Regions from separate parts of the Bradyrhizobium sp. Pa8 genome, predicted to be linked through region 1. Evidence: predicted binding sites of a transcription regulator. Region 1 holds the regulator's gene; each other region holds the start of a gene.
What was found. Region 1 encodes PhoB, which activates phosphate uptake and scavenging genes when phosphate is short. Its sites were predicted from a motif close to TGTCATNNANCTGTCAT; they were not measured.

Region 1 (5,344 bases):
ATCATGATGGCGTCGACATAGCGCGACAGCACGCGCGCCGTGTCGGCGATGGTCTCGCCGCGGCCCAGCTGCATCTCGGCGCCGGTCAGCATGATGGGCTCGCCACCGAGCTGGCGCATGGCGACGTCGAACGAGACGCGGGTGCGCGTGGACGGACGCTCGAAGATCATCGCCAGCGTCTTGCCTTCCAGCGGCTTCACCGGCTGGTGCGCTTTCTGCTTCGCCTTCATGGCGGAGGAGGCCGCGAGCATGCTCTTGAGCTCCGACAACGGGAGCTCGTTGATATCCAGAAAGTGCTTCGGGGACTTGCTCATCAGCTTGCCGCCCGCTTGGTCTGACTGGACGAGATCGCGGCGCAGGCGCGTTCGAGCCGCCCGACGCTGTCCTCGATCTCGGCTTCGGTGACGATCAAGGGCGGCAGGAAACGCACGACATTGTCGCCGGCACCGACCGTGAGCAATTTTTCGTTGCGCAATGCCGCGCCGAGATCGCCTGACGGCACCACGGCCTTGATGCCGATCAGAAGGCCTTCGCCGCGCACTTCGCTGACGATGTCGGGATAACGATCGATCACGGAGGCGAGCTTCTGCTTGAGCAGCAGCGACATCTTCTGCACGTGGTCGAAGAAGCCGGGCTTGAGCATGACGTCGAGCACGGCGTTGGCAGCCGAGATCGCGAGCGGATTGCCGCCGAAGGTCGAGCCGTGCGAGCCGGGCCCCATGCCGGCAGCCGCGTCCGCGGTCGCCAGCACCGCGCCGATCGGGAAACCGCCACCGAGCGCTTTGGCCAGCGACATCACGTCAGGCGTGACGCCGGTGCGGCGATGCGCGAACAGATCGCCGGTGCGGCCCATGCCGGTCTGCACCTCGTCGAACGCGAGCAGCAGGCCCTTCTCGTCGCAGAGCTGGCGCAACGCCCTCAGGAAGGCGGGCGTTGCTGAACGCACGCCGCCCTCGCCCTGGATCGGCTCGATCAGGATGCCGGCGGTCTGCGGACCGATCGCCTTCTTGACGGCTTCGATGTCGCCATGCGGGACCTGGTCGAAACCGTCCATCGGCGGGCCGAACCCCTCGAGATATTTTGCCGATCCGGTCGCGGCGAGCGTTGCCAGCGTGCGGCCGTGGAAGGCGCCTTCGAAGGTGATGATGCGGTAACGTTCCGGATGACCCTTCGAGAAGTGATGATGGCGGACCAGCTTGATCACACCTTCCAGCGCTTCAGCGCCGGAATTGCAGAAGAACACGAAGTCCGCGAAGCTTTCGTTGCACAGACGCGCGGCAAGCTTCTCGCCGTCCGGGCTCTGGAACAGGTTCGACATGTGCCAGAGTTTGGTGGCCTGCTCCTGCAACGCCTTGACCAACGCAGGATGAGCATGGCCGAGCGCATTCACCGCCACGCCCGAGGTGAAATCGAGATAGCGATCGCCGTTGGTCGCAATCAGCCAGCAGCCTTCGCCGCGCTCGAAACCGAGGTCGGACCTGGCGAAAACGGGGAGCAAATGCGGCGCTGCGCTGTTAGTCATGACGATCACTTGAATGTTGCGGACGGCGTGAGCGTGCATTGCGCAACGCACCATTGACCGGCCCGGAAAACGAAACGTGCCGCCTTTTAAGGGCGGCACGCCCGACTATCTTATGCCTGGTGAAACCGGTGTCAATGCCGCCCGGAAAGCCTCGCGAAACGCAGAATCCGTAGTCTTGCGGTGGCGATTTTGCGTGTTTCCGCCACGGAACATGTGGAAGCGAGTCGGCGGACTCTTGCGCGTGAGTCACGCCATATTGTAGCGTTTGGCTTGTCAGATACGACATCTCGTGCAGCAGTTCTGATCCTCTAAGTCCTCATGTACCGGCGTAAGCGTTCGGGCGCATCTGGTGCGCCCGGCGAGCCTTAAGGGATTCTGGCGGCACGGGTTTTTCGAAGCTTAGGCATTCGCCGTGCGGCCGCCAGGATGGCAGGCGCCGGCGAAGGAAAGGGTGCAATGACCGTTTTGACCTGGTCGGATGATCGCGTCGAGCAGCTGAAAAAGCTCTGGGAGGCCGGACTTTCGGCCAGCCAGATCGCCGCTGAACTCGGCAATGTGACCCGCAATGCCGTGATCGGCAAAGTGCACCGGCTCGGCCTGTCGGGCCGCGCCAAGAGCCCTTCATCGGCAGCGCCCCGGCCGCGCAAGGCGCGCCCCGCCCAGCACATGATGCGGGTGACCCGGCCGATCGCACGCGGCAACACCGCGCTGGCGCAGGCCTTCGAAGTCGAGGTCGAGGCCGAACCGGTCACCTACGACAACGTCGTGCCGATGAGCCAGCGGCTGTCGCTGCTGGAGCTGAACGAGGCCACCTGCCACTGGCCGGTCGGCGATCCCTCGAGCCCGGATTTCTTCTTCTGCGGCGGCAAGGCGCTCTCAGGCCTGCCCTACTGCGCCCAGCACTCGCGCGTGGCGTATCAGCCCGCGGCCGATCGCCGGCGCGCGCCGGCGAAGCCGGGTCCGCGCTGAGTTATCGGAATTCACTGATTGCCAAGACGGCGCCGTCACGCGATGACGGCTCCAATGACTCGGTGTCATCCCCGCGAACGCGGGGATCCATAACCACAGGGCGCAGTTGTTGCGCGAGATGGTCACTTCGAGTCTTCGCCAAACCACGTCCTGTGGTTATGGGTCCCGGGCTCGCGCTGCGCGCGCCCCGGGACGACGGCTGAGCCGCAGCTCGCTAAAACCAACACCCGCTAAAGCTTACGCCTGCTCCGCCTTCGCAAAGCGATCGTCCAGTGCGTAGCCCGCGCCGCGGACGGTGCGGATCGGGTCCTGCTCGCGGCCGAGATTGAGCAGCTTGCGCAGGCGGCCGATATGGACGTCGACGGTGCGCTCGTCGATGTAGATGTCACGACCCCAGACGCTGTCGAGCAGCTGCTCGCGCGAGAATACGCGGCCGGGATGCTCCAGGAAGAACTCCAGCAGGCGATATTCGGTCGGACCGAGATCGATCGGCCGGCCCGAGCGCGCCACGCGGCGCTTGTCGCGGTCGAGCTCGATGTCGCCATAGGCGAGCACGGTGGCGAGCCGCTCCGGGCTGGCGCGCCTGAGCAGGCCCTTCACGCGTGCCAGCAGCTCCGGCACCGAGAACGGCTTGACGATGTAGTCGTCGGCGCCGGTCGCAAGACCCCGCACCCGCTCGCTCTCCTCGCCGCGCGCGGTGAGCATGATAATCGGGAGCTGCTTGGTCTCGGGCCGGGTGCGCAGCCGCCGGCACAGCTCGATGCCGGAAAGGCCCGGCAGCATCCAGTCGAGCACGATCAAATCAGGGATGTGCTCCTTGAGGCGGGTGTCGGCATCGTCGCCGCGCATCACCGTCTCGACGTCATAGCCGTCGCCTTCGAGGTTGTAGCGGAGAAGCTCGGTGAGAGCTTCCTCGTCCTCAACCACCATAATGCGTGCGCCCATGGTGTCGTCGCTCCTTAAGTGTTCGGGACCGTCGTGGCGAAGGTCGTCATGTCGCCCTTCGGCCGCTTGTCGGTGATCGCGTGGCCCTCGATCATGTAGAACACGGTCTCGGCAATGTTGGTGGCGTGGTCACCGATGCGCTCGATGTTCTTGGCGCAGAACATCAGGTGGATGCAGAACGAGATGTTGCGTGGATCCTCCATCATGTAGGTGAGAAGCTCGCGGAACAGCGAGGTGCAGATGGCATCGACTTCCTCGTCGCCCTTCCACACCGCCATCGCCGCCGGCAGATCGTGCGCGGCATAGGCGTCCAGCACCGACTTGACCTGCTGCTGCACGAGGTCGGTCATGTGCTCCAGGCCGCGGAACAGCTTGAGCGGATGGAAATCGGTCTCCAGCGCCGCGACGCGTTTGCCCATATTCTTGGCGAGGTCGCCGATCCGCTCGAGATCGGTCGCGACGCGCATGGCGCCGACGATCTCGCGCAGATCGACCGCCATCGGCTGGCGGCGCGCGATGGTGAGCACGGCGCGCTCCTCGATCTTCTTCTGAAGCGCATCGAGCTCGGCGTCGATGGTCACGACGCGCTGGCCGAGCGCGACGTCGCGGCGGATCAGCGCGTCGACGGAGTCGACGATCATGCGCTCGGCGATGCCGCCCATCTCGGCGACCAGGCGCGTGAGCTCCTGGAGGTCGGTGTCGAAGGCCTTTGCGGTATGTTCAGAACCCATGTTCCGTCTCCTCAGCCGAACCGGCCGGTGATGTAATCCTGCGTGCGCCGGTCGGTCGGCGACGTGAAGATCTTGCTGGTGTCGTCGAACTCGATCAGCTCGCCGAGATACATGAAGGCGGTCTTGTCGGAGACGCGCGCCGCCTGCTGCATGTTGTGGGTGACGATCGCGATCGTGTAGTTCTCGGACAGCTCCTGGATCAGCTCCTCGACCTTGGCGGTCGAGATCGGGTCGAGCGCCGAGCAGGGCTCGTCGAACAAGATCACCTCGGGCCGCACCGCGACCGTGCGGGCGATGCAGAGGCGTTGCTGCTGGCCGCCGGAGAGCGACAGGCCGGAGGCGTTGAGCTTGTCCTTGACCTCGTTCCACAGCGCGCCGCCGCGCAGCGCCTTCTCGACGCGGTCGTCCATCTCGGACTTCGAGATCTTCTCGTAGAGACGGATGCCGAAGGCAATGTTCTCGTAGATCGTCATCGGGAACGGCGTCGGCTTCTGGAACACCATGCCGACGCGGGCGCGCAGCAGATTGAGGTCCAGCTTGGGGTCGAGGATGTTGGTCTGGTCGAGCATGAGCTGACCCGTGACGCGCTGGCCCGGATAGAGGTCGTACATCCGGTTGAAGATGCGCAGCAGGGTGGACTTGCCGCAGCCCGACGGGCCGATGAACGCCGTGACGCGGTTGGTGCCGAGCGCCAGATTGATGTTCTTCAGCGCGTGGTGCTCGCCATAGTAGAAGTTGAGGTTGCGAACCGTCACCTTGGCGGGCGCCTCGGGCAGCGGCTGCGAGCCGTGCTGAACGGCGGGCGTACTGACGGAAACAGACATTTCGCTCATTTTGCAGTCCTCTCGGCGCTAAGAATGCGCGCGCCAATGTTCAGGGCAAGCACGGTCAAAGTGATCAGCAAGGCGCCGCTCCAAGCGAGCTGCTTCCAGTAGGCGTAGGGGCTCTGCACGAAGTTGTTGATGGTAACCGGCAGGTTCGCCATCGTCTTGTTCAGGCCGAGGCTGAAGAACTGGTTCGACAGCGCGGTGAAAAGCAGCGGCGCGGTCTCGCCGGCGACGCGGGCGGTGGCCAGCATCACGCCGGTGATGAGGCCGGAGCGCGCGGCGCGATAAGCGATGCGCTTGATCACCAGCGAGCGCGGCAGGCCGAGCGCGGACGCCGCCTCGCGCAGCGC
Region 2 (5,344 bases), 750 kb from region 1:
GAAACGATGCGGGTCTCGGCGGCAACGCCGAGCGCTGCGAGCGTGTCGGCGGCATGCCGCATCGTCTCCCAGTCCGACTGGCTTCCCATGATGATGGCGATCGGCGCGGTCATGACGTCAATTGTGCTCGGAAAACAGAAAGATAGGCCAGATTAACGGTTCCGGCCGGTGGCTCGCAAGGCGGTGGCAAGGAGAAGGGAATGCACTATCCTGTCTTGGTGAATCCCCGCAAGCCTTCATTGAGCAGGATGCCCATGAAGAAACCAAAAAGGGCAAGCGCTGCGAAGGCCAAAAAGGGCCGGAAGACCAGCGCCAGCCGCTCCAAAGCCGCCCCCAGGCGGCTGGCGAAGCGCCCGGCCAAGCCGGCGCGGGGCGGAGCGCCGGCCGCCGACGACACCAGGGCGACCATCCGCGGCTTGCGGAGCAAGCTCAAGGAGGCGGAACGGCGGGTCGCGGAACTGGAAGCTGCAGCCGACACCGATTTCCTGCTCGAGATTCCGAACCGGCGCGGCTTCGAGCGCGAGCTCGCGCGCGCCATCGCCTACATGAAGCGTTACCGCGCCAGCGGCGCGCTGATCGTCCTCGACGTCGATCGCCTGAAGCCCATCAACGATTCCTTCGGCCATGCCGCCGGAGACGAGGTGCTCAAGGCGATTGCGGCCACCCTGACGCGGCAGGTCCGCGCCTCGGACGTGGTCGGCCGGCTTGGCGGCGACGAGTTTGCGCTGCTGCTCTGGAATCTCAGCGAGACCGACGCCAAGGCGAAGGCCGCGACCTTCGAGCAGGCGATCGACGAATTGTCGTTTGCCTTTCGCGGTCAGCTCGTGACCGCGGGCGCCTCCGCAGGTGTCGCGCTGCTGGGGGCGCAGTCCGATGCAGGTCGCGCGCTGGAGGAGGCTGATGCGGCCATGTATGTGCGCAAGGCGCACCGGCGGCACGAGCCGCGCATCAGGCTGGTCAGCAACTAGAGCACGATCCTCGCGACAAACGCGGACCGCGTTGCGCGGAGGTCATGCTAGAGCAACAACCCTTACAGCGTGGCCAGATCTTCCGGCACGTTGCCGAATTTGCGCAGCAGCGTGGCGTCGCCGAATTCGCCGGTCATGGGATCGCCGCTGCGGCTGAACGCAACCGCGCCGATATGGCCGGCACCGTGCGCCAGGATCTCGGCGCGCCGCAACGCGGCCGCCGAGCTCTGGCATTCCTCCGCGGCGCCCGCGACAGGCGATCCGTCGGCATCGATCAGGAAGGGCATTGCAACGTAGTAGGTCACATCCGACATGGCGTTGCTCCGATGTTGAACTCAGGCGGCGCTGCTGTTGCTCCGCACTTTGCTGCGCGCGGTCTCGGGAATGCAGCCGGCTGTAATCGCCGCCTGTAATTCTTCCAGCTCTGCTTCCAGATATTCGTTGGCCATGATCAGCGCCTTGATGGTGCTGCGCAGATTGCCGTCGCACATCGCGATCGCCTGGTCGCAGGCCTGTTCATAATGGCTGTTGTCGAGAAGGGCGGTTGCCGACATCTGCGTTGTCCTCGGGGGTTTCCTGGGCGTTTCCTGGGGCGGTGGGATACCCAAATGTTCCTATTTTGTTCTTTTCGAGTCAAGCGGATTCGGATGCGGCGAGCTGCCACAAAAAGGTCTTCGCGGATCAGGCGATGATGTCCGGCGTGATCTGGTCTTCGATGAACGCGATACGGTCGCGCAACAACAGCTTGCGCTTCTTCAACCGTTGTAACCGCAACAGGTCGGGGGCAGGCGATTGATGCATCGCATCGATCGCGGCATCGAGATCTCGGTGTTCTTGCTGCAACCGGGTGAGCTCGGCTTCGAGCTCACGCTCGTCTTCATTGGTCATGTTCGCGGTGGCCGAAACCCGATGGGCGTGAGATTCAAGGCTGTGGATGCCCTGTGGAAATTATCGTCCTTGCGCGCCGTGATCGCAAGCGATCTCGGGCCGCCGCTCACCGAACTCTTGCAAGATATTTAGACGATTCGTTTCAGCGTTGCGCAAGCACGTTGATATCATGGATTTTTCCAGCGTGGTTCCTTACTCACGCTTCGTTACATATGAATTTTCAAAAATGACGCTGCGACGACGGATATCCATCGACAGAACGAATCGGTGATGTACACTTGCTCGTCCGGATCGAATCCAAGGTTTCCCCCTACCGAGGAGGTTTCGAATGACAATTCAGGCACATCTGGTTGAATTGGAACGGAAGCACAAAACGCTCGAAAACGAATTGCACGAAGCTCTCGTGCACCTTTCAACAGACGACCTGCAAATTGTTGAGTTGAAGCGACGGAAGTTGATGGTCAAGGACCAGATCGAGCGCTTGAAGCACACCGGCGACACGCTCCACTAGTAACCCCCGTAACAGCGTAGAATTGAACCTACCCTTCACGCAGGGGTGAGAGCTATTGCTCATCCCTGCGTGAAGGTTAGCTCTGTGCAAAGCTATTTGCGCGGCGCCTGGAGTCGTTTCCGTTCCGACGGCATCGGAATGGGGCTCTGGATTCTTTGGACGCGTTTTCTTTGCGCGAACCGGTATCCACTTCGCGCGAAAACGCTCTAGATGCTTGCGAGCTCGGCGACGTGATCCGCGATCGCGAGCGATGACGTCAGTCCCGGCGATTCGATGCCGAACAGGTTGATCAGGCCTTCGACGCCGTGATCGCGCGGGCCCTGCATCAGAAAATCCTGCGTGGCCACCGCCGGCGGCACGATCTTCGGGCGAATGCCTGAATAGCTCGGCATCAGCGCGCCGTCGGGCAGCGTCGGCCAGTATTTCCGGATCGCCGGATAGAAGCGTTCGGCGCGTGATGGATCGACCTCGTAATTGATGGTCTCGATCCACTCGACGTCGGGGCCGAAGCGCGCCTGTCCGGCCATGTCCAGTGTCAGATGCACGCCGAGCCCGCCTGGCTCGGGCACCGGATAGATCAGGTGCGAGAACGGTGCCCTGGCGTTGCAGCTGAAATAATTTCCCTTGGCGAGATAGGCCGGCGGAATCCGGTCGATCGGCATGCCGTCGATGTGGCGTGCGACCGTTGTCGCCGAGAGCCCGGCGGCGTTGACGAGCAGGCCGCATTGCAGCGTCATCGGCGCTTCGCCGCCGGCCTCGATCTCGATCACATCGCCGGCTGCCTTGGCGCGGATCAGCGGGGTGTGAAACGCAAAGGCCGCGCCGGCTGCCTCGGCCTCGCCGCGCAGCGAGAGCATGTAGGCGTGGCTGTCGATGATGCCGGTCGATGGCGAGAGCAGCGCGGCATCGCAGGCGAGCGCCGGCTCGAGCGCGCGCGCGGCCTCGCCCGTGAGCAGCTGCATGTCGAGCACGCCATTGGCCTCGGCATGCGCCTTGATCGATTGAAGCTTCTCGGTCTCCTTGGCGCTGGTCGCGACGATTAGCTTGCCGCAATTCTTGTGCGGGATGCCGCGCTCGTCGCAGTAGCGATACAGCGCATGCTTGCCGCTGACGCACATGCGCGCCATCCAGCTCCCGGCGCGGTAATAGATGCCGGCATGGATCACCTCGCTGTTGCGCGAGGAGGTGATGGTGCCGATGGCCTCGGCTTCCTCGAGCACGATCACCTCGCGCCCGGCCTGGGCAAGCTTTCGAGCCACCGCGAGCCCGACCACGCCGGCTCCGATGACGACGCAGTCGACCCTATCCATGGTTGTGCAGTGTGTCCGTTGAAAGCATCGGTGGCATCAGGCCCGAGAACCACGGCGCCGGGCCGTTTTCCATTAAGGAAGCATTTATCATGTCAGGGCAATTGCCGTATTTGGCGTCACATTTTTCTGTTGCGCGTACAGGCGTTTACCCGATCCAAACCCGTGAAGCCAGACAATCCGACGTTGAAATCGCGGGTGGCTGATGGCTGAGAAGAACTGGCACGTGGGCAGCACGCTTCCGATTGCTGTGCAGGCCGTTGTGTGCCTGGGCAGCGCGGTCGCGCCCGCGCGCGCCTTCGCGCTCTCGGACAGCTTCGCGCCGCCGAGCTATCTCGGCAAGCTCGATCCTAATTTGGTCTGGGAAGCGCTGATCGGCGGCATCGTCGTCTGTGCGTTCCTGGCCGCCATCGCGCTGTGGATCCATTCCTCGCTGCGCCGCACCAAGCGCTTGCAGCTGCGGCGCAACGCCTTCGTCTCCTCCGCCATGAACAATCTCAACCAGGGCGTGGTGATGACTGATGCGCAACGACGCATCATGTTCTGCAACGACCGCTATCTCGAGATCTACGGCCTGGCGCGCTCGGATCTGTGGACCGGCATGACCGGCTACGACATCCTCGAACTCAGGCGCAAGCGCGACGTCCTCGGCGGTGTCTCCGACGATGAGTTCTACGAGAAGGCGGCGAGCCCCAACGGCCTGATCACCGAACTGCCCGATAGCCGCGCCATCCTGGTGAAATATTTCGTGTTGCCGAACGGCGGCTCGGTCGCGACGCATCTGGACGTCAGCGATCAGCGCAAGCTGTCACGGCAGCTCGCCTCCACCAAGCAATTCCTGGAAACCGTGCTGGACCACGTGCCGGCCTGCGTCGCCGCGAAGAACATCGAGGACGGTCGTTACATCTTCGCCAACAGCGCCTATGAACGGTTCTGGGGGTTCTCGCGCGACCACGCCGTCGGCAAGAATGCGCGGGAGCTGTTCGCGCCCATCTCGGCGGCCGGCATCGAGGCGGCCGACAAGGCGGCACTGAATTCGCCGGACGGCCAGTTCCGCAATGAATTCGAGGTCGACCGCGCTGGTGAACGGCGCATGGTTGCCTCGATCCGGATCGTGGTCCGCAACGAGAGCAACAAGCCCGAATTCCTGATGCTCGTGTTCGAGGATATCACCGACCGCCGCTCGCTGTCGCAGGAGCTGGAGAGCACGAAGAAGTTCCTGGAGCTCGTGGTCGACAACATTCCGGTGGCGCTGATCGTGGAGCAGGTCAAGGACGGCCGCTATCTGCTCGCCAACCGCAGCGCGGAGACGATCCTCAACCGCCGGCGTGAGGAGGCCACGGGCCTGACCGCCTCCGACATCTTCAATCCCAAGGAAGCCAAGCTGATCATCGCGCGCGACGAGGCCGCGATCAAGAAGCGCGGGATGATCACCGAGGAGCACCCGATCTCCACCAAGGACGGCCTGCGGCTGTTCCTGACCCGGCGGGCGACCGTGCTCAGCGATGCCGGCGAGCCGCAATATCTGATCAAGACCCACGAAGACGTCACCGATCGCCGGCAGACCGAGTCGCGCATGGCGCACATGGCCTATCACGACGGCCTCACCGATCTGCCGAACCGCGCCGCCTTCCTTCAGGCGCTGACCCAGATGATCGAGGCCTGCGAAG
Region 3 (5,344 bases), 4.4 Mb from region 1:
GGCGAGCTTCCACGTCGCCGCCTTGTCGATCCACATCAGTGGCGTATGCAGCTCGAATTGCCTGGCCATGCCGAGCGAGAGCGCGGCCTGCGTGGCGCGGATGGTGTCGTCGCGGCAATCGGGATAGCCGGAATAATCGGTCTCGCACATGCCGCCGACGATGTGGGTGATACCGCGCCGGTAGGCCAGCGTCGCGGCAAATGTCAGGAACACCAGATTGCGGCCAGGCACGAACGTGTTCGGCAGGCCGTCGGCGCCCATCGCGATCGCGACGTCGCGCGTCAGCGCCGTTTCGGACAAGGCCGCCAGCGTCGGGATCGACAGCGTGTGGCTCTCGCCGAGTCTTGCGGCCCAGTCTGCGCGCAGACCCTTGATGCCGTCGAACAGCCGGTCGCGGCAGGCAAGCTCGATGGCGTGGCGCTGGCCATAGTCGAACCCCAGCGTCTCCACGCGCGCGAAGCGGCTCAGCGCCCAGGCGAGGCAGGTGGTGGAATCCTGGCCGCCGGAAAACAGCACCAGGGCGGTTTGTGATGAAAATGCGTCACTCATGGCCCGCGCTTTAGCACCTCGCCAATCTGCCGCCAATCGGTGGAAATCGGCCTGTTCCGCCGCGCCGCGCTGGGAACGGCGGGCCGCTTTTGGCATAAGGTTTTGGACCCAGGAGACTGCCCCGCAATGACCCCTTCCCGTGACATTTCCCGCCTGATCGAGATCATGGCGGCGCTGCGCACGCCGGTGACCGGCTGCCCCTGGGACCTCGAGCAGAATTTTGCGACGATCGCGCCCTACACGATCGAGGAAGCCTATGAGGTGGTCGAGGCGATCAGCCGCGGCGATCTCGACGATCTGCGCGAGGAGCTTGGTGACCTGCTGCTCCAGGTCGTGTTCCACGCCCAGATGGCTTCAGAACAGAATGCCTTTGCCTTCGGCGACGTCGTCGAAGCCATCACCCGCAAGATGATCCGGCGCCATCCCCATGTCTTCGCCGACAAGGACGGCAATCTCGCCTCCTCCCACGTCAAGGAAGTCTGGGACCGCATCAAGGCCGAGGAGAAAGCCGAACGTGCGGCGCGCCGACCGCCGGAGGAAGCGCCGACGCACAAGTCGTTACTCTCGGCCGTCAAGGCCGGCCAGCCCGCGCTGACCCGCGCGATGGAGCTCCAGCGCAAGGCCTCGACGGTCGGCTTCGACTGGAACGACCCGCGCGCGGTGCTGGCGAAAATCCGCGAAGAAGCCGACGAGATCGAGGCAGCGCTCGACCGCAACGACAACGAGGGGCTGGCGGAAGAGACCGGCGACTTGATGTTCGCGCTGGTCAATCTCGCCCGCCATGTCGATGCCGATCCGGAAGCCGCGCTACGCGCCACCAACGCGAAATTCGAGCGGCGGTTCGCCTTCATCGAACGGGCGCTCGAGGCGCAGGGGCGGACGCTGGAGCAGGCGTCGCTGGCGGAGATGGACGCGCTGTGGAACGCGGCGAAGAGTGAGGCGAAACCGGTATCAGAGACTCGCTCGCAGGCCCGTCGCTAGCTTGCGGCATGCTCCATAGGCGTGCCCGCAGGGATCGAAGCGATCGCGAAGGAGGTATAGGTCAGCATCTTTTCCCGAAGGCAGCGAGGCGGTCATGGCGGATCGTAGTCAAGCCATGAAACCGTCACGACAAGCAGTCTAAAGTTGAGCAACGGAGCCCGCGCAGCCGAAATCCCACCTCAGGTGAGTGCGATGCCACTAAAGCACTATTCGGTCCTCAAGGGACGCCCGATCGCGATGCGTTTCGGCACCGGCCAGTCGCCGCACTATCAGGTCCATGTCGTGGCCGACAACGCGGATTTCCGCATCGCCGTCAATGTGCAGTCAGGCGACGGAAGCGAAGTCGAGTTCCTGGTGCGATCGCACTTTGTCCATCCGATCACCGATCAACTCGCGGCGTTGGCGGAGGGCCTGCACCCGCAGCCGCCGAAGCCGGCCAGCATCGCGCTGGACTTCATTCGCGGCAATCTGATGCAGCCCCAGGAGATGATCCCGCTGCCGCTGTCCATGCCCGGACCGGACAATGACCTCAACGAGAAGCTCGACCAGTTCGTCCAGCGCGCGCTCTCAAACGAAACCGCGATGATCTACGCATTCGGTGAGACATGGGGGCCGGAGACCAAGGCCGACAATTATTTCGGCTTCCGGCCGGGCCGCGGCATCCACGACATCCATATGAATCAGGGAAATCCAATCGGAAGGTTCTCGGGCGACAACGGGCCATGGCAAGACGGCGGGCTGGTGTTCGAATTCCCGGATCAGAAGCTATGGACGGCGGTCTTCCTCAAATTCCAGACGCAGGCCTGGCACACCGACGACAAGACCGGTGACCCCATCGATCTCGGCACGCCGACACAGCCGCCAGATCCGACGGCTCCTCCGACCGGGCAAATGCCTGACGGACTCGTGCGCATCATTGCAGCACTCGTCAACGCCGTGAAGACGCCCGAGCGGGAAGTCGTCACGCTGCTCAATACAGCCGATCGCGACATCGATCTCACCGGCTGGATGCTGGCCGACAAGCAGAAGAACAAAATGGCCCTGTCAGGGAAGATCGTGGCCGGGGGCACGCTTGCCGTCGTCGTGCAGAAGCCGATGGAATTGTCGAACCAGGGCGGTATCATTTCGTTGCTGGACGAGCGTGGGATCAAGATCCACGGCGTCGCCTACACCAAGGCGCAAGCGAAGACTCCGGGCCTGACCATTCCGTTCTAGCGTTACGCGTCTCAACCCAGAAACGCGGATATGGTCGATATCGCACGCAAGCTTGTCGGGCGCACCGCGCCCTTCGGATCACGCCACGCGCGGCACGGCATCGAACCGGTTCACCACGATATCCCGCTTGGTCTCGTCGACCCGTACGGTCATGTCGAAGCGGCCGTCGTGCAGCTCCTTCGTCAGCACCTCCGCATTTCGATGCAGCCAGCTGATGCCGGCGCCGTCGGCGGCGTCGATAGAGAGATCGAGCGTGGTGCGTTTTGCGGCGAGCCGTTCCTCGATCGCGGCGAGCAGCGCGTCGATCCCCTCGCCTGACACGGCCGACACCAGCATCGCCGGGTGATCCTCCGGCCTGCGCGCTGCGATATTCAGAAGCTCTTCGCGTTGCTCGGTGTCGTAACGGTCGATCTTGTTCCACACCTCGATGATCCGGCCGGAATCGTCGGGGTTGATGCCGAGCTGGCGCAGCACGGCGTCAACGTCGCTTTGCTGGGCCTCGGCATCCTCGTGCGAGATGTCGCGCACATGCAGGATGACGTCGGCCTCCAGCACCTCCTCCAGCGTGGCGCGGAAGGCCGCGACGAGCTGCGTCGGCAGGTTGGAGATGAAACCGACGGTGTCCGACAGCATCGCCTTGCCGCCATGCGGCAAAGTGAGCGCGCGTAGCGTCGGATCGAGTGTGGCGAACAGCATGTCGGCGGCCTGAACGTCGGCGCGGGTCAGGCGGTTGAACAGCGTCGACTTGCCGGCATTGGTGTAGCCGACCAGGGCGACGACGCGATACGGCACGCGCTGGCGTCCGGCACGATGCAACCGTCGCGTCGCCTGCACCTTCTTCAGCTCGCCCTCGAGTTTCGAGATGCGCTCCTGGATCAGGCGGCGATCGGCCTCGATCTGCGTCTCGCCGGGACCGCCCATGAAGCCGAAACCGCCGCGCTGGCGTTCCAGATGGGTCCAGGAGCGAACGAGGCGCGAGCGCTGGTAGTTGAGATGCGCAAGCTCGACCTGGAGCGAGCCTTCCTTGGTCTTGGCGCGGCGGCCGAAGATCTCCAGGATGAGCCCGGTGCGGTCGAGCACCTTGGCGTGCAACTCCTTCTCGAGATTGCGCTGCTGGATCGGCGCCAGCGCGCAATCCATCACCACGAGCTCGACGTCGAGGCTCTTGGCCAGCGCGGCGATCTCCTCGACCTTGCCCTTGCCGATATAGGTCGCGGGGCGGATCTGGTTGATCGGCGCGATGATGGCATCGGCAATGACGAGGTCGATCGCCCGCGCGAGGCCGGCGGCTTCATCGAGCCGGGCCTCCGCGTCACGCTGAACATGGCTTTCCGATTGCGTGTCGGCACCGCCCGCGCGCACACGCAAGTAGGGGCCGATGACAAGCACCCGCCCCGTCTGCTTCGCCCCTGCCGACCGCGGACGGTCGGCGTCCCCGTCGAAATTCCGGGGTTCCAATCAGATCACTCTCAAGCCGGCTGATCCTCGCCGCCTTCGAACAACTGGATCGGAGCGCCAGGCATGATGGTCGAGATCGCATGCTTGTAGACAAGCTGCGAGTGACCGTCACGCCGAAGCAGCAAACAGAAATTGTCGAACCAGGTCACGATGCCCTGGAGCTTCACTCCGTTGACCAGAAAGATCGTCAGTGGCGTCTTGGTTTTGCGAACGTGATTGAGGAAGGTGTCCTGTAGGTTTTGTGCGCGGTCTGCCGCCATTGTTTTTTTCTCGCTTTGAGTTTCTTTTTATTGCGCCGGTTGCGGCCCTCTTTGTGACATTCGGGGCCTCTTCCGGTTGCTATTCCTCATGAGATCCCCCTCGGAGGAACAGCGGTTCGATTAGAGGACAGGACGGGTTATTAGGCAAGCCGCTTCACGCGGCAGGCCACGCCCAATTGCCCCGAAAAACTACGGAAATCGATGATTTTCCTTGCTAATCCCTGAGCTACGGCCGCGACGTCGCGGTGTCAGCCGACACCGAGCGCCTTCAGCTTCCGGTGCAACGCCGAACGTTCCATGCCAACAAACTCAGCCGTGCGAGAAATATTTCCTGAAAAACGGCTGATCTGTGCAATCAAATAGTCGCGCTCGAACACTTCGCGCGCTTCGCGCAGCGGCAGCCCCATGATGTGCTCGCCATTGTTGCTGGTCGGCATCGCCGGCACCATCGAGCCGACGTCCTGCGGCAGCATGTCGGCGGTGATGATCACCTCCGGGCCGCCCGCGGCCAGAATCATGACTCTCTCAACGTTGTTGCGGAGCTGGCGCACGTTGCCCGGCCAGACATGCGATTGCAGCACCGCCATCGCGTCCTGCCCGATCTGCCGCTTGGGCAGGCCGCTGCCGGCCGAGATCTGCTCCATGAAATAGTCGATCAATTCCGGAATGTCCTCGCGCCGCTCGGAGAGCGCGGGCACGCGGATCGGCACCACCGAGAGCCGATGATAGAGGTCTTCGCGGAAATGACCGGCCGCGATCTCCTCTTCGAGATTTCGCGCGGTTGAGGAGATGATGCGGACGTCGACCTGCACCTTGGCGGTGCCGCCGACACGCTGAAACGACTGCTCGACCAGCACGCGCAAAATCTTGTTCTGGGTCTC
Region 4 (5,344 bases), 3.5 Mb from region 1:
CGGCCGCGTCGCCGTCGCGAGCACCGTGAGGCCCGTGAGGCGGCGCGCAAGCTGGATCAGGATCGAGCCGACGCCGCCGGCGCCGCCCGTGATCAGCAGCGTGCGCGGATCGACGCTCTTGCCCGGCAACGCGCCGAGCCGGTCGAACAGCAGTTCCCAGGCGGTGATGGAGGTGAGGGGAAGGGCTGCGGCCTGCGCGAACGACAGGCTCTTCGGCTTGTTGCCGACGATGCGCTCGTCGACCAGGTGGAATTCGGAATTGGTGCCCTGGCGCAGGATCGAGCCGGCGTAAAACACCTCGTCGCCCGGCTTGAACAGCGTGACGTCCGGACCCACAGCATCGACGACGCCGGCCGCGTCATAGCCAAGAATCTTCGTCTCGCCCTCGGGCGGGGCGGCACGCTTGCGTACCTTGTAATCGACCGGGTTGGCCGAGATCGCCTTCACGGCGACGCGGATATCGCGCCCCTTGGGCTCGGGCTTTGCGGTCTCGAAATCGATCAGCGCGTCCTGATCCTCGATCGGAAGCGATTTTTTGTAGCCGACGGCCTTCATGGCTTGTCTCCATCAAATGGCGCGTAGCTTGTGACGTGCGCCTGGCCCGCTAACTGTCCCGCTAGCCCCGATTTGGCAAGTACTGTAAATTCGGGGATATAGTCCCTGTTTGGATACTATTGGGAAAACACGCATGAAGCGGCGAGATTTTACCCGGCGTCCCGGCTGCTCGGTCGAGGCGACGCTGGACCTGATCGACGGCAAGTGGAAGGGCGTGATCCTCTACCACCTCCAGGACGGGACCCAGCGCTTCGGCGAACTGCGCCGACGGATGCCCGGCATCACCCAGCGCATGCTGACAAAGCAGCTTCGCGCGCTGGAGGAGGACAAGCTCGTCATCCGCAAGGTCTATGCCGAGGTGCCACCGCGCGTGGAATATTGCCTCTCCGAGCTCGGCGAGAGCCTGCGGCCGGTGATCGACATCCTGAAGGCCTGGGGCGAGAGCCATCAGCAACGGCTGTCCTGCGCGCCGCCGCCCGAAGCGGAGCCGGTCAAGAAGCCGAAGCGCGCAGCGTAACTCTCCGGGAGCGGATCGTGCCGCTCCCGGAAGAGATTGCGTCAGAACGCGAACTGCGTGCGCATCGCGATCGCATCGAACTTCGAGCCGACATCAGCGGTCGAAATCGGCGAAGCCTGCTTCGATACCGTGCCATGCAGGTAGTCGAGCATGAAGCGGACGTTGCCGTTGACGTACCAGTTGAGCGCCAGCGTGTAGACCGTCTGGCGTCCGCCGGCGATGCCGGCGGCGGTCGCGAGCTGATTGTTCAGATCCATGGTGGAGTAGCGGCCGGCAATCTCCCAGGCACCCCAGCCGCCGCCATCGAGCGAGAACGGATGATCGGGCTTGACGCCGCCATAGGCGGCATTCGACGGATTGTACTTGCGTGATTCACCGGTCAAAACGTAGGCCGCTTCCGCATAGCCGCCCTGGAATTTCAGGCTTGGCGCTCCGATCAGCGGCACGCTGGTATTCGCGTTGCGATCGATGTTGAACCAGTAGTATTCGCCCTGGAGGTACAGCGATCCATAGGTCGCTGCGGCTTCCACGCCATAGACCTGGGCGCCCGCGACATTGGCAATTGCACCGGTCGAGATCAGTGTGGTGGGGTCGATGCGCAGCTCGGGCCGGTCGCTGAGCGTCAGCGTTTGCGTGTTCGCTATCAGATTGCGCGGCGGCTGGATCAGCCATTCCGCGTCGCCGCCGAGATGCACCGAATAGCCATTACCGCTGACCACCTGGCCCGCAACGCGGGCGATCGCGCCATATTGCTCGCTGGTCCCGGGAGGTGAAACACTCGAGGCCGAGTGAATGGCGCCCGTGGTGGGGCCGGTCACGTAAGCACCGGCCCAGAACACGTCATTGTACCAGCGCGCGCCGATCGCAGAACGGAAGTCGCCGGCGGCGATGTTTTGCGCGATCAAGCCGACCGAGGCGCGCTCCATGAAGGGAATGTCGTTGGAACTCGTGGATTCGTCCAGGGTCCAGGCAAGGTCCATGACGCCGGCTTCGATCGACAGCTTGCCGCCGAAGGGCTTCAGCCCCGTGTAGCTCACCCAAGCGTTCTCGATGCCGGACGTGCCTCCGCCCGGCAGGAAGCCGACAGGGGTCGCGCCGGCGGCGCCCGTGCCGCCAAAGCCGTCGGACGAGCCGCCGAAATCGTAGATCAGCGCGAAATTCCAGTCTTCGAGGAATTTGCCGACGACACCGATGCGCGCACGGCGGATGTTCTCACCGCTGTCGAGCTTCTGCGGCACGGTCGCCGCCGTGTTGGGACGATAGTTGTAGCCGCCGACGTCCCAGTGCACGCGGCTGGTGATGGCGACGCAGTTCGCCCCGTCGGCGGTGCAGATGGTCGGCCGGTTGTTCGGCATGGTCACGACAGCACCGGAGACGGGTACCGGTCCCTTGAGCGGGATCGCGGCGTTGGCGTTGGCGACGACGGCTTTCGCCTCCGAGCGCGCTTCGGCCTTGGCCTCCGCCTTTGCTTCGACTCTAGCCTTCGCCGTGGCCGCCGTGTTGGCGGCGGTCTGGCTCTGGAGCTTGTCGAGCTTCTGCTCCAGCATCTTCAATTGCTGCTTCAGCAGAGCGATCTCCTGATCGCTGCTGCTCGCCGTTTGGGCCTGGGCCTGCGAGGCCGCCAGCGCACCGGCGAGACCAATCGCGGTGGCTGCAAGTCTTGTCCTGCTCACATCATGACTCCATCGTTTGACGAACTTCCCCAAGTCGTAACGGGAGAGCCTAGGTATGAACGATGACTGTCCCGCGACGCTGCGCCCGGTTGCGCGGTTCCCACTGATGCCAATTCGCCGCAACCGAATCCGCTCGACACCACAATGCTGGATGACGCGCATCATGCCAATCCACCGCCCAGGTAAATTGTCATTTCGCACGCAGGACTTGCACGCCGGACACACCGGAAAGGCGGCTGAATAATGCCGCCTGGCGCCCTTCTATTGGCGGGCGAAGGCGCCTATATTCCGGCGTCTTTTCCGAGAGGTAGGAATGTTTCGATCGACCTGGACCGCCGTCATCACGGCATTGTGCATAGCGTTTTCAGCCCACCTCAATCCGGCCGCCGCGCAGGACCGCCGTGTCCCGTCCTCGCCCGCCGAGTTGCGGCTGTCCTATGCGCCGATCGTGCAGCGGGTGCAGCCGGCCGTCGTCAACGTCTACGCCGCCAAGGTGGTGCAGAACCGCAACCCGCTGCTGGACGACCCGATCTTCCGCCGCTTCTTCGGCGTGCCGGGCCAGCAGCCCGAGCAGATGCAGCGCTCGCTCGGTTCGGGCGTCATCGTCGATGCTTCCGGCCTCGTCGTCACCAACGTCCACGTCATCGAGGGCGCTGACCAGGTCAAGGTGTCGCTCTCGGACAAGCGCGAGTTCGAGGCGGAGATCCTGCTGAAGGATCCGCGCACTGATCTTGCCGTCCTCCGCCTGAAGGACACCAAGGAGAAATTCCCGACGCTGGACTTCACCAATTCCGACGAGCTGCTGGTTGGCGACGTCGTGCTCGCGATCGGCAATCCCTTCGGCGTCGGCCAGACCGTGACGCACGGCATCATCTCGGCGCTGGCGCGGACGCAGGTCGGCATCACCGACTACCAGTTCTTCATCCAGACCGACGCGGCGATCAATCCCGGCAATTCGGGCGGTGCGCTGGTGGACATGAGCGGCAAGCTCGCCGGCATCAACACCGCGATCTATTCGCGCTCCGGCGGCTCGCAGGGCATTGGCTTTGCAATTCCCGCCAACATGGTGCGCGTCGTCGTCACCTCCGCCAAGAGCGGAGGCAAGGCGGTGAAGCGGCCGTGGCTCGGCGCGAAATTGCAGGCGGTGACGCCCGAGATCGCCGAGAGCCTCGGCCTGCGTTCGCCGACCGGCGCGCTGGTCGCAAGCGTGGTCTCGACCGGCCCCGCGGCCAAGGCCGGCCTGAAATCCTCCGATCTCATCACCGGGATCGACGGCCAGACCGTGGATGATCCCAACGCCTTCGACTACCGTTTCGCCACGCGTCCGCTCGGCGGCACCGCGCAGATCGACGTGCAGCGCGGCGGCAAGCCGCTCAAGGTCACGATCGGGCTCGAGACCGCACCCGACTCCGGCCGCAACGAACTCGTCGTCACCGCGCGCTCGCCGTTCCAGGGCGCGAAGGTCTCGACCATCACGCCGGCGGTTGCCGACGAGCTGCATCTGGACGCCGACACCGAAGGCGTCGTGATCACCGATCTCGGCGGCGACAGCGCGGCTGCGAATGTCGGCTTCCAGAAGGGCGACATCATCCTCGCCGTCAACAACCAGAAGATCGGCAAGACCGCCGACCTCGAAAAGGCGGCGGGCGAACGGCCGCGGATCTGGCGCATCACGCTGGTACGTGGCGGCCAGCAGATCAACGTCACGCTGGGCGGATGAGCCCGAAGCGCCCACAGGAGACGCCAACTCTCTTCGCCGCGGCGGGGCTCGACCACGAGGCTCCGCATCCGCTGCCGGACCGGCTGCGCCCGCGCGCGCTGTCGGAGGTCGTCGGCCAGGACCATATCCTCGGTCCCGACGGCGCGCTGACGCGCATGCTGGAGACGCGCACGCTTGGCTCGCTGGTGTTCTGGGGCCCGCCCGGCACCGGCAAGACCACGGTGGCGCGGCTGCTGGCGGATGCGACGGATCTGCATTTCGAGCAGATCTCCGCGGTGTTCTCCGGCGTCGCCGACCTGAAGAAGGCGTTCGACGCCGCGCGCGCCCGCCGCGAGATGGGCAAGGGCACGCTGCTGTTCGTCGACGAGGTGCATCGCTTCAATCGCGCCCAGCAGGATTCGTTTCTGCCAGTCATGGAAGACGGCACCGTCGTGATGGTCGGCGCCACCACCGAAAACCCGTCCTTCGAGCTCAACGCGGCGTTGCTCTCTCGTGCGCGCGTGCTGGTGTTTCGCTCGCTCGATGCCGCCGCGATCGAAAAACTGTTCGCGCATGCCGAAGAGGTCGAGGGCCGCAAGCTGCCGCTCGATGACGAGGCGCGCGCCGTGCTGGTGCGCATGGCCGACGGCGACGGCCGGGCATCGCTGACGCTTGTCGAGGAGGTCTGGCGTTCGGCGCGGGCGGACGAGATTTTCGACGCGGCGCAGTTGCAGGAGATCCTGCAGCGCCGCGCGCCGATTTACGACAAGTCGGCCGACGGTCACTACAATCTGATCTCGGCGCTGCATAAGTCGGTGCGGGGCTCCGATCCCGACGCTGCGCTGTATTACCTCGCGCGCATGCTCGATGCCGGCGAGGACCCGCTGTTCCTGGCCCGCC

Region 2: a site for PhoB is predicted at 2,083-2,099, ahead of ACKWRH_RS40275 (YdcH family protein). Genes of this name have one in related genera too.
Region 3: a site for PhoB is predicted at 1,646-1,662, ahead of ACKWRH_RS22170 (DUF2278 family protein). Genes of this name have one in related genera too.
Region 4: a site for PhoB is predicted at 2,808-2,824, ahead of ACKWRH_RS27255 (OprO/OprP family phosphate-selective porin). Genes of this name have one in related genera too.

The regions. Positions count from the first base shown of each region.
Region 1 covers NZ_CP176767.1:9,241,642-9,246,985, forward strand. The annotation lists gene argF (ornithine carbamoyltransferase) at 1-314, opposite strand, end outside; gene ACKWRH_RS43910 (aspartate aminotransferase family protein) at 314-1,522, opposite strand; gene ACKWRH_RS43915 (GcrA family cell cycle regulator) at 1,979-2,491, shown strand; gene phoB (phosphate regulon transcriptional regulator PhoB) at 2,729-3,436, opposite strand; gene phoU (phosphate signaling complex protein PhoU) at 3,451-4,167, opposite strand; gene pstB (phosphate ABC transporter ATP-binding protein PstB) at 4,179-5,000, opposite strand; gene pstA (phosphate ABC transporter permease PstA) at 4,997-5,344, opposite strand, start outside.
Region 2 covers NZ_CP176767.1:8,493,150-8,498,493, reverse strand. The annotation lists gene purE (5-(carboxyamino)imidazole ribonucleotide mutase) at 1-113, opposite strand, end outside; gene ACKWRH_RS40300 (GGDEF domain-containing protein) at 255-968, shown strand; gene ACKWRH_RS40295 (hypothetical protein) at 1,031-1,282, opposite strand; gene ACKWRH_RS40290 (hypothetical protein) at 1,304-1,522, opposite strand; gene ACKWRH_RS40285 (YdcH family protein) at 1,650-1,856, opposite strand; gene ACKWRH_RS40280 (hypothetical protein) at 1,764-1,988, shown strand; gene ACKWRH_RS40275 (YdcH family protein) at 2,185-2,367, shown strand; gene ACKWRH_RS40270 (NAD(P)/FAD-dependent oxidoreductase) at 2,574-3,677, opposite strand; gene ACKWRH_RS40265 (sensor domain-containing protein) at 3,880-5,344, shown strand, end outside.
Region 3 covers NZ_CP176767.1:4,812,613-4,817,956, reverse strand. The annotation lists gene queC (7-cyano-7-deazaguanine synthase QueC) at 1-549, opposite strand, end outside; gene mazG (nucleoside triphosphate pyrophosphohydrolase) at 676-1,530, shown strand; gene ACKWRH_RS22170 (DUF2278 family protein) at 1,723-2,745, shown strand; gene hflX (GTPase HflX) at 2,824-4,203, opposite strand; gene hfq (RNA chaperone Hfq) at 4,215-4,463, opposite strand; gene ntrX (nitrogen assimilation response regulator NtrX) at 4,712-5,344, opposite strand, start outside.
Region 4 covers NZ_CP176767.1:5,770,124-5,775,467, reverse strand. The annotation lists gene ACKWRH_RS27265 (zinc-binding alcohol dehydrogenase family protein) at 1-555, opposite strand, end outside; gene ACKWRH_RS27260 (winged helix-turn-helix transcriptional regulator) at 689-1,072, shown strand; gene ACKWRH_RS27255 (OprO/OprP family phosphate-selective porin) at 1,114-2,745, opposite strand; gene ACKWRH_RS27250 (DegQ family serine endoprotease) at 3,059-4,465, shown strand; gene ACKWRH_RS27245 (replication-associated recombination protein A) at 4,462-5,344, shown strand, end outside.